Regions from separate parts of the Actinosynnema sp. NPDC020468 genome, predicted to be linked through region 1. Evidence: riboswitches for the same ligand, from Rfam matches in the RefSeq annotation. Region 1 holds a riboswitch; each other region holds the start of a gene.

The links. A riboswitch is a leader RNA that binds a small molecule or an ion and turns the genes downstream of it on or off. The one in region 1 is predicted to bind thiamine pyrophosphate.
Region 2: linked by a shared signal. The riboswitch ahead of thiC (phosphomethylpyrimidine synthase ThiC) and the one ahead of AB0G50_RS07175 (thiamine ABC transporter substrate-binding protein) in region 1 are both predicted to bind thiamine pyrophosphate.
Region 3: linked by a shared signal. The riboswitch ahead of AB0G50_RS23280 (FAD-dependent oxidoreductase) and the one ahead of AB0G50_RS07175 (thiamine ABC transporter substrate-binding protein) in region 1 are both predicted to bind thiamine pyrophosphate.

What each region holds. Positions count from the first base shown of each region.
Region 1 is NZ_JBFAEO010000006.1:46,780-51,050, reverse strand. Features, by position in the region: gene AB0G50_RS07190 (hypothetical protein) at 1-13, opposite strand, end outside; gene AB0G50_RS07185 (mannosyltransferase) at 426-1,553, shown strand; gene AB0G50_RS07180 (4a-hydroxytetrahydrobiopterin dehydratase) at 1,515-1,802, opposite strand; TPP riboswitch at 1,835-1,947, shown strand; gene AB0G50_RS07175 (thiamine ABC transporter substrate-binding protein) at 1,936-2,964, shown strand; gene AB0G50_RS07170 (iron ABC transporter permease) at 2,982-4,271, shown strand, end outside.
Region 2 is NZ_JBFAEO010000033.1:78,065-82,335, reverse strand. Features, by position in the region: gene AB0G50_RS23320 (peptide deformylase) at 1-528, shown strand, start outside; gene AB0G50_RS23315 (LysE family translocator) at 575-1,171, shown strand; gene AB0G50_RS23310 (hypothetical protein) at 1,058-1,810, opposite strand; TPP riboswitch at 1,913-2,027, shown strand; gene thiC (phosphomethylpyrimidine synthase ThiC) at 2,018-3,676, shown strand; gene thiD (bifunctional hydroxymethylpyrimidine kinase/phosphomethylpyrimidine kinase) at 3,673-4,271, shown strand, end outside.
Region 3 is NZ_JBFAEO010000033.1:72,901-77,171, reverse strand. Features, by position in the region: gene AB0G50_RS23290 (thiazole synthase) at 1-648, opposite strand, end outside; gene thiS (sulfur carrier protein ThiS) at 653-853, opposite strand; gene AB0G50_RS23280 (FAD-dependent oxidoreductase) at 850-2,028, opposite strand; TPP riboswitch at 2,014-2,125, opposite strand; gene thiE (thiamine phosphate synthase) at 2,170-2,829, shown strand; gene AB0G50_RS23270 (class III extradiol ring-cleavage dioxygenase) at 2,829-3,587, shown strand; gene AB0G50_RS23265 (S1 family peptidase) at 3,702-4,271, opposite strand, start outside.

The DNA.
Region 1 (4,271 bases):
ATCTGACGCTCATGCTTCGTCAGTCTGCGTACGTGACTCGACGGCCCGAGAGGGAACAGCGGAAGATCATCCGGACGGACGCGGTAGCCTTTCGGCGATGTGCGGGGTGGGGGAGCACGAGCAGGTCCGACCCTCTGTGGCGAGGGCCGGACCCGGGGCTCAGTGCAGCTGGTTGCGGCTGTGGCGGGCCAGGGCGAAGACGCCCCCGGCGGTGCCCAGCATGCCGAGTGCTGCGATGGTGAACACGACGATGTCGGCGGTCATGCGAATCCCCTTGCGATTGACTCTCCACTCGTCTTGACGTCCGGGTACCCGGAATCGTTCGCAGTCAGTCGTGAAATTCACGCGATCGTGCAGGAGGTCACACGGTGGACGTGCGCGCACTCGAAAAACGGGTGCTCTCCGTAGCGCCTTGGATCTTCGGCGTGTCCGTGCTGGGACATCTGCTCATGGTCGCGTTCCAGACGAAGATGACCATGGTGGACCTGATGGTCTACCGGAACGCCTCGCCCGAGCTGTTCACCGGCAACCTCTACGAGTGGCGGCTCAAGGAGTTCTCCGACCAGTTCGCGCTGCCGTTCACCTACCCGCCGTTCTCCGCGTTCGTCTTCCTCCCGCTGTCCTGGGTGCCGTGGGTGGTCGCGCGCTGGTTCTGGCAGCTGCTGTCGCTCGCCTGCCTGTGGTTCCTCACCAGCCGCAGCCTGATGATCATGAAGCGGCACGACCCGAGGCGGGCCCTGCTGTGGACCGGGCTGTTCATCTGGGTCGAGCCGGTGCGCACCACGCTCAACTACGGCCAGATCAACCTCGTGCTGGCGGCACTGCTGATCGGCACGCTCGTCGCCACCCGGAGCGCCGTCCAGGGGCTCGGCGTCGGCGTCGCGGCGGGTCTCAAGCTCACGCCCGCGATCTCCGGGCTCTACTTCCTCGTCACGCGGCAGTACCGGGCGGCCGTGTACTCGGCGGTCGCGTTCGCCGGCACGGTCGGGCTCGGGTACGCGGTCTCGGCGTCCCAGTCGCACCGGTTCTGGTTCGAGCTGCTGGGCGACGCGAGCCGGGTCGGGCCGGTCGGGTCGGCGATCAACCAGTCGCTGCGCGGCGCGCTGTCCCGCTCCGTCGGCCACGACGTGGGCACCGGGCCGATCTTCCTGGCCGGCGCGGCGGTGGCCGTGGTGCTCACCGGGTTCGCGCTGTACCACGCGCGCAAGGCGGACGACACGCTCGCGATGATCGTCGCGGTGCAGTTCCTCGGCCTGCTGGTGAGCCCCATCTCGTGGAGCCACCACTGGGTCTGGATGGCGCCCGCGCTGCTCTGGCTGCTCTACCGGGCGGAGCACCGACTGGCCAGGATCACGGCGGGCGCGTGGGTCCTGGCCGTCGGCAGCTACCTGATCTCGATCCTGCTCAAGGTCCAGCCGAGCATCTGGATCATCGAACGACCCTGGTACTGGGCCGCGCTCGGCTGGGTCTACCCGGCGGTGGGCCTGCTCACGCTGGTGGCGATCGCCGTGGAGCTACGCGTCAAGCAGCCGGTCGATCTCCTGCGCCAGTGACACGTCCAACGTGGTGATCCCCCCGGCGGAGTGCGTGCTGCACCGGAAGGTCAGCGTGTTCCACCGGATGTCGATGTCCGGGTGGTGGTCGCTCGACTCGGCGACCTCCGCCACGGCGTTCACCACCGCGATGGCCTCCCGGAACCCGGCCAGTTCGGCGGTCCGCACGAGCGAGGCGTCCTGGGCGGTCCACCCGGCCAGGTGGGAGAGGGCTTCGGTGATCTGGTCGTCCGTCAGCAGTTCGGCCATGTCCTGATCGTCCCACCGCGTGGGTTACGCTGCGCGTCCACCACGGGAGTCCGGTGCGCCGGGCTGAGAGGAGGGCACGCCAGCCCTCGACCGTCCACACCTGATCCGGATCATGCCGGTGTAGGGAGAGATGATGTTCCGACGTGTGCTGACCGCGTCCACCGCGCTCGCGCTGCTGGCCGGGTGCTCGGTCGCCGCCGAACAGCCCAAGGCCGACCGCACCGTCACGCTGGTGACGCACGACTCGTTCGCGGTCAAGCAGGAGCAGCTGGACGCGTTCAAGAACGAGACCGGCATCACCGTCAAGACGCTGGCCAGCGGTGACGCGGGCGAGTTGACCAACAAGCTGGTGCTGACCAAGAGCAGCCCGATCGGCGACGTCGCGTTCGGCGTCGACTCCACGTTCGCCTCCCGCGCGCTCAAGGAAGGCGTGTTCGCCGACTACGAGAGCGCCGAGGACGCCAAGGGCGCCAACCGCTACCAGGTCGGCTCCGGCAAGCAGCTGCACGCGGTCGACGTCGGCGACGTGTGCGTGAACGTGGACACCGCGGCCCTCAAGGACAAGGGCGCGCCGAAGACCTACGCGGACCTGACCGACCCGAAGTACAAGGACCTGCTGGTCGTGGAGGACCCGGCGACCTCGTCGCCCGGCCTCGCGTTCCTGCTCGGCACGATCTCCGAGTTCGGCGAGAACGGCTGGCAGGACTACTGGTCCAAGCTCAAGGCGAACGGCGTGAAGGTCGTCAGCGGCTGGGAGGAGGCCTACACGCAGGACTTCTCCGGCTCCAGCGGCAAGGGCCCGCGCCCCATCGTGGTGTCCTACGCCTCGTCGCCGTCGGCCGAGATCGGCGACGACGGTCAGCCGCGCACCACCGCGCTGCTCGACACGTGCTACCGGCAGGTCGAGTACGCGGGCGTGCTGAACGGCACCAAGAACGCCGACGACGCGCGCAAGGTCGTGGACTTCCTGCTGGGCGAGAAGTTCCAGGCCGGCGTGGCCGAGCAGATGTACGTGTACCCGTCGCGCGAGGGCGTCGCGCTGCCCGAGTCGTGGACCAAGGCGGCGCCGCTGCCGGAGAAGTCCCGCACCGTGGCGGCGGACAAGCTCGACGCGAACCGCGAGCAGTGGGTGCAGCAGTGGCGCACTCTCGTGCAGGGCTGACCTGGTCGTTCGCCGCGCTGCTGCCCCTGGCGTTCCTGGGGGTGTTCTTCGCCTGGCCCGTGCTGGCGATCGTCGGTCTCGGGCTGGGCGAGGGCGGTGTGCTGCCGGCGCTGGTCGACCCGGCGACCTGGGGCCTGGTCGGGTTCACCCTCGGCCAGGCGGCCGGCGCGACCGCGGTGGCGCTGCTGACCGGGTTGCCGGTCGCGTTCCTGCTGGCCCGCTGCCGGGTGCGCGGCAACGGGGTGGTGCGGGCGGCGGTGATGGTGCCGTTCGTGCTGCCGACCGTGGTGGTGGGCCTGGCCTTCCGGGCGCTGTGGCCCGACGGCGGCGTGCTGCCGATCGTGCTGGCGAACGCGTTCTTCAACGTGGCGGTGGTCGCGCGCACGGTCGGCGGGCTGTGGGCGCGGATCGACCGGCGGGCCGAGGACGCGGCGCGGTCGCTGGGCGCGTCCCGGTTCCGCGCGTTCACCGCGGTGACGCTGCCCGCGCTGGCGCCCGCGATCGGCTCGGCCGCGTCGGTGGTGTTCCTGTTCTGCGCCACCAGTTTCGGCGTCGTGCTGGTGCTCGGCGGCGCGCGGTACCGGACCGTGGAAACCGAGATCTACCTGCGCACTGTGGAGTTGTTCGACCTGTCCGGCGCGGCGGCGCTGTCGCTGGTGCAGTTCGCGGCGGTGGTCGCGGTGCTGCTGATCGGCGGCGTGGCGCGGCGCCGGCGGGAGAAGGCGTTGGTGCTGCGGGAGGAGAGCGCGCGGCGGCCGTCCGGCGGCGAGTGGGGTGTGGTCGCGGCGGCGTGGCTGGTGGTGGCGCTGCTGCTGGCGCCGGTGGTGGGGCTGGTGCTGCGGTCACTGTCCACAACGGACGGGTGGAGCCTCGCGGGCTACCGGGCGCTGGCCGGCACCGGTGAACGCGGCACGCTCGCCGTCACCGGCTGGGACGCCGCGCTCCAGTCCGTGCGCACGGCCACCGACGCGACGCTGGTGGCGCTGGTGGTCGGGATCGGCTCGGCGGTGGTGCTGGTCGGGTTGCGCCGGCACCGGTCGTGGTTCGCGGAAACCCTGGACACCGCGCTGATGCTGCCGCTCGGGGTGTCCGCCGTCACGCTCGGCTTCGGCTACCTGATCACCATGGACGCGCTGCCCGGCGACTTCCGCACCTCGCCGCTGCTGGTGCCGCTGGCCCAGGCGCTGGTGGTGACGCCGCTGGTGGTGCGGATCGTGCTGCCGGTGCTGCGCGCGGTGGACGAGCGGTTGCGCCAGGCCGCCGCGACGCTGGGCGCGCCGCCGTGGCGGGTGTGGCGCGAGGTCGAC
Region 2 (4,271 bases), on a different contig from region 1:
CGACCGGTCGAGGTGTTCGACGACGCGCTCCGCACGCTGGTCGACGACATGTACGAGACGATGGCCGCCGCGCACGGCGTCGGGCTGGCGGCGAACCAGATCGGCGTGGACCTCCGGGTGTTCGTCTACGACTGCCCGGACGACGAGGGCGTGCGGCACCGCGGCGTGGTGGTCAACCCGGTGCTGGAGACCTCGGAGGTCCCGCTCGGCATGCCCGACCCGGACGACGACTTCGAGGGCTGCCTGTCGGCGCCCGGCGAGTCCTACCCGACGGGTCGCGCGACGTGGGCCAAGGTCACCGGCGCGGACCTCGACGGCAAGCCGATCGAGGTCGAGGGCACCGGCTTCTTCGCGCGCTGCCTCCAGCACGAGACCGACCACCTCGACGGTTTCCTCTACCTCGACCGGCTGGTCGGCAGGCACAAGCGCGCCGCGCGCAAGATGCTCAAGGCCAACGACTGGGGCGTGCCGGGCCTGACCTGGGACCCGGCCGTGTCCGAGGACCCGTTCGCGGACGACGAGGACTGACCGGGCCGGCCCGATAACCGCTGGACAGGCGGGTGACGATGGCCGCATGTGGAGTCACCTCACCGCGTTCGTCGCGGCCTCGTTCCTGATCGCGCTGTCGCCCGGACCCGGCACCGCCATGGTCCTGCGCCAGTCCGTGCGGGGTCGGGGCAGCGCGCTGGCGACGGTGGCGGGCATGGAGGTCGGGGTCGCCTGTTGGGCGGTGGCCGCCGCGCTCGGGCTCTCGGTGCTGCTCACCGCGTCGGAGGTCGCCTACCACGCGCTGCGGATCGCGGGCGCGCTGTTCCTGGTCTACCTGGGCGTGAAGGCGTTCCTGTCCGCGTCCCGGCCGCCCTCGGTCGAGCCGCCGACGAGCGCGGCGTTCCGGTCCGGGCTCGTGGTGAACCTGGCCAACCCGAAGCTCGGCGTGTTCGCGGTGTCGTTCCTGCCGCAGTTCCTGCCCGTCGACGCGGGCAAGGGCGTGCTGGTGGTGTTCGCACTGGTCTGGGTGGCCGTCGACACGGCCTGGTACCTGGTGCTGGTGACGCTGCTAGACCGGATCCGCGGCGTGCTCTCCCGGTCGGGGGTCCGGCGCGCCCTGGAGCGCGTCTCCGGCGGCGTCCTCGTCGCGCTGGGGCTTCGGCTGGTGCTCGACGCACGCTGACCGCCGCCAGGGCAGCTCCGGCAGCCCGACCAGGTCGACGTGGGTCGCGCACCCGAGGAGCGCGTCGTAGCCGCCGGCCAGCACGTGCGCCCGCAGCCGGAGCACCTGGCCGGTCGTCGGCAGGTCGCCGACCAGCAGGAACGGCAGCAGCAGGCGCCAGGTGCCGACGACGGCGACCCGGCGGCGGTGCGGTGCGCGCAACGTCGCGCGGGCCACCCGGAGCGCGTGCTCGCCGCCGGTCATCGACCGCGGGTGCCCCTCGTGGTCCCACGACCAGCGCAGCTCGTCGGCCAGCGCGCAGCGCACGCAGTCGACCGGACCGGTGCCCAACTCCTCGCCGCACTGGGAGCACGAGGTCAGCGCCATCGCCCAGTCCGTGCAGGTCCACGGGTGGCAGCCGACCTCGTCGGCCAGCACCAGCTCGGCCAGTTCGCGCTCGCCCGCGCCGCCCTCGGCGAGCTGTTCGGCGGCCAGCAGCTCCTGCCAGTCGACCAGCCAGCGCTGGTCCACCAGTTCGGCGCAGAACCGGCAGCCGGGGTAGCCGCGCCCGCCGAGGTCGCCGCACGACGGGCAGGGCGCGACGGCGGCCGGGCGGGTCACGCGCCGCGCGCCCGGCGGGAACGGCCGGTGATCAGCCACGCGGGCACGGTAGCCCGAAACGGGGCCGCTTGGCATCCGCTCCTTGGCATCGGAACCGGGGCGTGGCTAGGGTCAGCGACCGGGGACACCCCGAACTGACAACTCAACACACGCGGGAGCTCGCGCCGGAGCGGGCTGAGAGGGTGGCTGAGCGCGCCACCGACCGCCGGAACCTGACCGGGTAATGCCGGCGTAGGGAGGAATGTCGTGACGGCACTTGACGACCGTTCGGTGCGGCCCAACATCACCACGGGACCGCTCTCCGGCTCGCGGAAGGTCTACCGGGAGGTGGGCGACCTGCGGGTGCCCGTCCGCCGGGTGGAGCTGACGAACGGCGAGCACGTCGACCTGTACGACACTTCCGGTCCGTACACCGATGCGGACGCGACCATCGACGTCCACAGTGGACTTCCCAGGCTTCGGGAGACCTGGGCGAAGGACCCGGTCGGCGGCGCGGTGACGCAGCTCGCGTACGCCAAGGCCGGGATCGTCACCCCCGAGATGGCGTTCGTCGCCGCGCGCGAGGGCATGAGCCCGGAGTTCGTGCGCGACGAGGTCGCGATCGGCCGGGCGGTGATCCCGCTCAACCGCAACCACCCCGAGGCCGAGCCGATGATCATCGGCAAGAAGTTCCTCGTGAAGATCAACGCGAACATCGGCAACTCCGCCGTGTCCTCCTCCATCGAGGACGAGGTGGAGAAGATGGTGTGGGCGTCCCGCTGGGGCGCGGACACCATCATGGACCTGTCGACCGGCAGGCGGATCCACGAGACGCGCGAGTGGATCCTGCGCAACTCGCCGGTGCCGATCGGGACGGTGCCGATCTACCAGGCGCTGGAGAAGGTGAACGGCGACCCGGCGGCGCTGTCCTGGGAGGTCTACCGGGACACCGTGGTCGAGCAGGCCGAGCAGGGCGTCGACTACATGACGGTGCACGCGGGCGTGCTGCTGCGGTACGTGCCGCTGACCGCGAAGCGCGTCACGGGCATCGTGTCGCGCGGCGGGTCGATCATGGCCGCGTGGTGCCTCGCGCACCACAAGGAGAGCTTCCTCTACACGCACTTCGAGGAGCTGTGCGACATCCTGCGGACCTACGACGTGACGTTCTCGCTGGGCGACGGGCTGCGGCCGGGTTCCATCGCGGACGCCAACGACGAGGCCCAGTTCGCCGAGCTGCGCACGCTGGGCGAGCTGACCCACGTGGCCCGCGCGAAGGACGTGCAGGTGATGATCGAGGGACCGGGTCACGTGCCGATGCACAAGATCGCGGAGAACGTGCGGCTGGAGGAGGAGTGGTGCGGCGAGGCGCCGTTCTACACCCTCGGGCCGCTGGCGACCGACGTGGCGCCGGCCTACGACCACATCACCTCGGCGATCGGCGCGGCGCAGATCGGCTGGCTCGGCACCGCGATGCTCTGCTACGTGACCCCGAAGGAACACCTCGGCCTGCCGAACCGGGACGACGTGAAGACCGGCGTGATCACCTACAAGATCGCGGCGCACTCGGCGGACCTGGCCAAGGGACACCCCGGCGTGCAGGACTGGGACGACGCGCTGTCCAAGGCGCGCTTCGAGTTCCGGTGGGAGGACCAGTTCAACCTCTCGCTGGACCCGGACACCGCGCGCTCGTTCCACGACGAGACGCTGCCCGCCCAACCGGCCAAGACGGCGCACTTCTGCTCGATGTGCGGGCCGAAGTTCTGCTCGATGAAGATCACCCAGGACGTGCGGCGCTACGCCGAGGAGCACGGTCTGTCCACAGTGGACGCCATCGAGGCGGGCATGTCGGCGAAGTCCGACGAGTTCGCCGAGCAGGGCAACAAGGTCTACCTGCCGGTGGTCGGTCAGGAGGTGCTCGACCGATGACGGTCGCCCCACCCAAGGTCCTCACCATCGCCGGGTCCGACTCCGGCGGTGGTGCGGGCCTCCAGGCCGACCTGCGCGCGCTGTTCGCGTGCGGGGTGCACGGGATGACCGCGGTCACCGCGGTGACGGTGCAGAACTCGCTGGGTGTGACCGGGTTCACCGAGATCCCGCCGGACGTGGTGGCCGCGCAGATCGTCGCGGTCGCCTCGGACATCGGGGTGGACGCGGCGAAGACGGGCATGCTCGCGTCGGCGGCCATCATCGAGGCGGTCGCGGCGGCGTGCGACGAGGTCCACATCGGACGGACGATCCCGTTCGTGGTGGACCCGGTCGCGGCGTCGATGCACGGTCAGCAGCTGCTGGCCGACGACGCGCTGGACGCGTTGCGCACCGAGCTGTTCCCGCGCGCGACGCTGGTGACGCCGAACCTGGACGAGGTGCGGCTGATCACCGGCATCGAGGTGGCCGACCGGCGGGACCAGTACCGGGCGGCCGAGGCGCTGCACGCGATGGGCCCGGCGTGGGCGCTGGTCAAGGGCGGTCACCTGTGGAGCGACCCGGAGTGCGTCGACCTGCTCTACGACGGCGACCGGTT
Region 3 (4,271 bases), on a different contig from region 1:
CTCCGGGTCCTGGGCCCGCGTCACGGCCGTCGCCAGCAACACCGCGGCACAGCCGAGTTCCATGGCCAACGCGGCGTCCGACGCCGTGCCGACGCCCGCGTCCAGCACCACCGGCACCCCGGCCCGCGCCACGATCAGCTCGATGTTGTGCGGGTTGCGGATGCCGAGCCCGGTGCCGATGGGCGAGCCGAGCGGCATCACCGCGGCGCAGCCGAGGTCTTCGAGCCGGCGGGCCAGCACCGGGTCGTCGTTGGTGTAGGGCAGCACCACGAAACCGTCGTCCACCAGGCGTTCCGCCGCGTCGAGCAGTTCGACGGGGTCGGGCAGCAGCGTGCGGTCGTCGTGCACCACCTCGAGCTTGACCCAGTCGGTCTCCAGCGCCTCGCGCGCCAACCACGCGGTCAGCACGGCCTCGGCGGCGGTCCGGCAGCCCGCGGTGTTCGGCAGGGCCGCGATGCCCAGGCGCCGCAACAGCTCCAGCACGCCCGTGCCGCCGCCCGCGTCCATCCGGCGCAGCGCGACGGTGGTCAACTCGGTGCCGGACGCGACGAGCGCCCGCTCCAGCACGGACAGGTTCGCCGCGCCGCCGGTGCCCATCACCAGCCGCGACCCGAACTCCCGTCCGGCGATCACCAAGGGGTCGTCCACGTCCTCAGCCTCCCTGCACCGCGGTCAGCACCTCGACGGCCGCGCCGGCGGGCACCGGTGTCGCGGCCCACGCGGCGCGCGGCACGACCTCGCCGTCCAGCGCCACCGCCACCCCCGTCGCGGGCGCGCCCAGCAGTTCGAGCACGGTGGTCACGGTCGCCCCGTCGGGCAACTCCCGCTCCCGGCCGTTGACCTTCGCCGTCAGCAACGCGGTCCTCCTTCGCGGAGCAGGGTGAGCACGCGCTCGGCCGTGACCGGCGCGAGCAGCAGACCGTTGCGGTGGTGGCCGGTCGCGGCGAGCACCCCGGGCTCCAGCCATCGGATGACCGGCGCGTTGTCGGGACTCCCGGCCCGGAACCCGGCGGCGGTCTCGACGACCGCGTACTCCGCGACACCGGGCCACACCACCTCCGCGTCGCGCAGCAGCGTCAACACCCCGCCGGCCGTGGCGGCCCCGTCGAACCCGGCCTCGTACTGCGTGGCGCCGAGCACCAACCCGCCCGCGCGGGGCACCAGGTAGAGGGGCCGGCCCTCGACGTGGGCACGCAGGGTGTGCGCCGGCGGCGGCAGCGCGCCGGGCCGGGCGGCCAGCCGGACGATCTCGCCTTTGAGGGGACGGATCACGTTGCGCAGCAAGGGGTGCAGCCCACCGCTCCAGGCACCGGCGGCGATCACCGTGACGTCGGGTGTCGGGAGATCGGGACCGGCGGACCGGGAGGGGCGGCGCGCGCGGTCGGACCCGGGTGCCGGGGCGTCGACGGGTTCGGGGGCGTGCCGGACGCCGCGGGCCGGGCCGTTCGACGTCCCCGGTCCGGCGGATCGGGCCGGGGCCTCGGGTGCGTCCGCCTCGGAGGAGGTCGCGGGATCGGGGGTGTCGGGCTCGAAGCGCACGCCGTGCGCGGTGCACGCGTCGCGCAAAGCGCGCAGCAGCACCCTGTTGTCCACCGACACGTCGCCCGGCACCGACAGTCCACTTCGGACCGAACGGCCGAAGCCCGGTTCGCGGGCGCGGAGTTCGCGGCCGGTCAGGCGTTCCGCGGCGCGGCCGCGCGCGGTCAGGTAGGAGCGCAGCTGGTCGAGCACCTCGACGTCGGCCGAGTCCACCGCCACCGCCAGGGTGCCGCGGTCGCTCAGCGGAACGCCCAGGTCGCGGGCGAAGTCCGGCCAGCGGGTCAGGGACTCGACGCCCAGGTCGAGCACGTCCTCCTCGCCGGGCCAGGCCTCGGTGATCGGCGCGAGCATGCCGCCCGCGACCCACGAGCCGCCGTGCGGCGAGGGCCGGTCGACCACCGTCACGGCGAACCCGGCACGCGCGGCGAACCAGGCCACCGACAACCCGATGACCCCGCCGCCGATCACTCGGACACCCACAGCACTCACGCTCCCTGCGCCGGCATGACCCGGATCAGGTTCGACGGTCGGAGCGAACCACGCTCCCTCTCAGCCCGGTGTTCTCCAGGCTCCCGTGCGGACCGGTTCCACCGTAGCGCACGCCACGAGCCGGCGGTTACCGTGCGGCCCGTGCCAGGACTCGACGCCACCACGACCAGAACCCGCCTCGCCGACGCCCGGCTCTACCTCTGCACCGCCGACCGACCGGACCTCGCCGAGTTCGCCGACGCCGCGCTGGCCGGCGGGGTCGACGTGATCCAGTTGCGGCACAAGGGGATCGAGGCCAGGCAGGAGATCGCCGCGCTGGAGGTGCTCGCCGAGGCGTGCGCGCGGCACGGCGCGCTGCTGGCGGTGAACGACCGCGCGGACGTGGCGCTCGCGGTGGACGCCGACGTGCTGCACCTGGGCCAGGACGACCTGCCGGTGCCGCTCGCCCGCCGGGTGCTGGGCGAGCGCGTGGTGATCGGCCGCTCGACGCACGACGTGGCGCAGGCCCGCGCGGCGGCCGCGGAACCGGGCGTCGACTACTTCTGCACCGGGCCGTGCTGGCCGACGCCGACCAAGCCGGGTCGGCCCGCGCCGGGGTTGGACCTGGTCCGCGCCACCGCCGGCACCACCGACCGGCCGTGGTTCGCGATCGGCGGGATCGACCGGGAGCGGCTGCCCGAGGTGCTGGCGGCGGGCGCGACGCGGGTGGTCGTGGTGCGCGCGATCACCGAGGCCGAGGACCCCCGGGCCGCGGCCGCCTGGTTGAAACTTCAACTAAGGGGCGTACAGTCGTCCTCGTGATGCCTGTGCTGTACCTGGGCCACGGGGCTCCCCCGCTGGCCGACGACGAGCGGTGGACCGGCGAGCTGGCGGCCTGGTCCGCGGCGCTGCCGCGCCCGGAGTCGATCCTGGTCGTGTCCGCGCACTGGGAGAACGACCCGCTGACCCTGGGCGCGACCCGCACCGTGCCGCTGACCTACGACTTCCGGGGCTTCCCGCAGCGGTTCTACGACGTGACCTACACCGCGCCCGGCGCGCCCGACCTGGCCGCCGACGTGGCGAAGCTGGTCGCCGAGCCGGTCGCGCACGACGAGGACCGCGGCCTCGACCACGGCGCCTACGTGCCACTGAAGGAGATGTACCCGGACGCCGACGTCCCGGTGCTCCAGATGTCGATGCCGACGCTCGACCCGCGCCGGCTGTTCGAGATCGGCCGCCGGCTGAAGCCGTTGCGGGACCAGGGAGTCCTGGTCGTCGGCTCGGGGTTCATGACGCACAACCTGAGCTGCGTCGACCTGGGCCGAGCCCCCGACCACCTGCCGCCCTCGTGGTCGGCGGAGTTCGACGACTGGGCCGGCCGCGCGCTCGCCGCGGGCGACGTGGACTCTCTGCTCGACTTCGCGCACAAGGCGCCGGCGGCCGGTATCGCGCACCCGCGCACCGAGCACCTCGCGCCGCTGTTCGTGGCGCTGGGCGCGAGCGCCGACCGGGACGCGCCGACGACGACCGTCGACGGCTTCTGGTACGGGCTGTCCAAGCGGTCCGTGCAGTTCGACTGACGGGGAGGGGACACCCCCGGGCCGAGGGGGAGAGTTCGGGTGCCGGCCCGAGGGGTGTCCTTTTCCAACCGGGTGCGCGGTCCGCAGGGGTGGTCGACCGCGCTCCGCCGTGCGTCAGCCCGTGGTGAGCCTCAGGTTGTACGCGCTGAGGATCTCGCCCACCGGCTGGAAGTACGTGGTGCCGCCCGACGAGCAGTTGCCCGAACCGCCGGACGTGACGCCCTGGGCCTGGCCGAAGCCGGTGCCCGCCACCCACGAGCCGCCCGAGTCGCCCGGCTCGGCGCACGCGTTCGTGCGGGTGAGGCCGGACACCGAGCCCTGCGGGTAGTTCACCGTGGAGTTCTTCTGCTGCACGGTGCCGCAGCGCCAGTTCGTGGTGGAGCCGGAGCGGCAGATCGACGCGCCGACCGCGGCCTCGGTGGAGCCCTTGATGATCACGTTGGTGCCGTTGTAGCGGTTGACCCACGGCTGGGACGTCCAGCTCGAGTTCGTCGCGACCCAGGAGTAGTCGTTGCCCGGGAAGGACGAGCCGCGGAACGTGCCCTGCGCCGCGCGGTTGAAGCCCGTGGTGGTGTTGCCGGACTTGCCGCAGTGGCCCGCCGAGACGAACCCGCCGGTGACCGCGAAGCCGATCGAGCAGCGGCTGCCGCTGCCGATGTAGTACGCGTCACCGCCCCTGGTGTC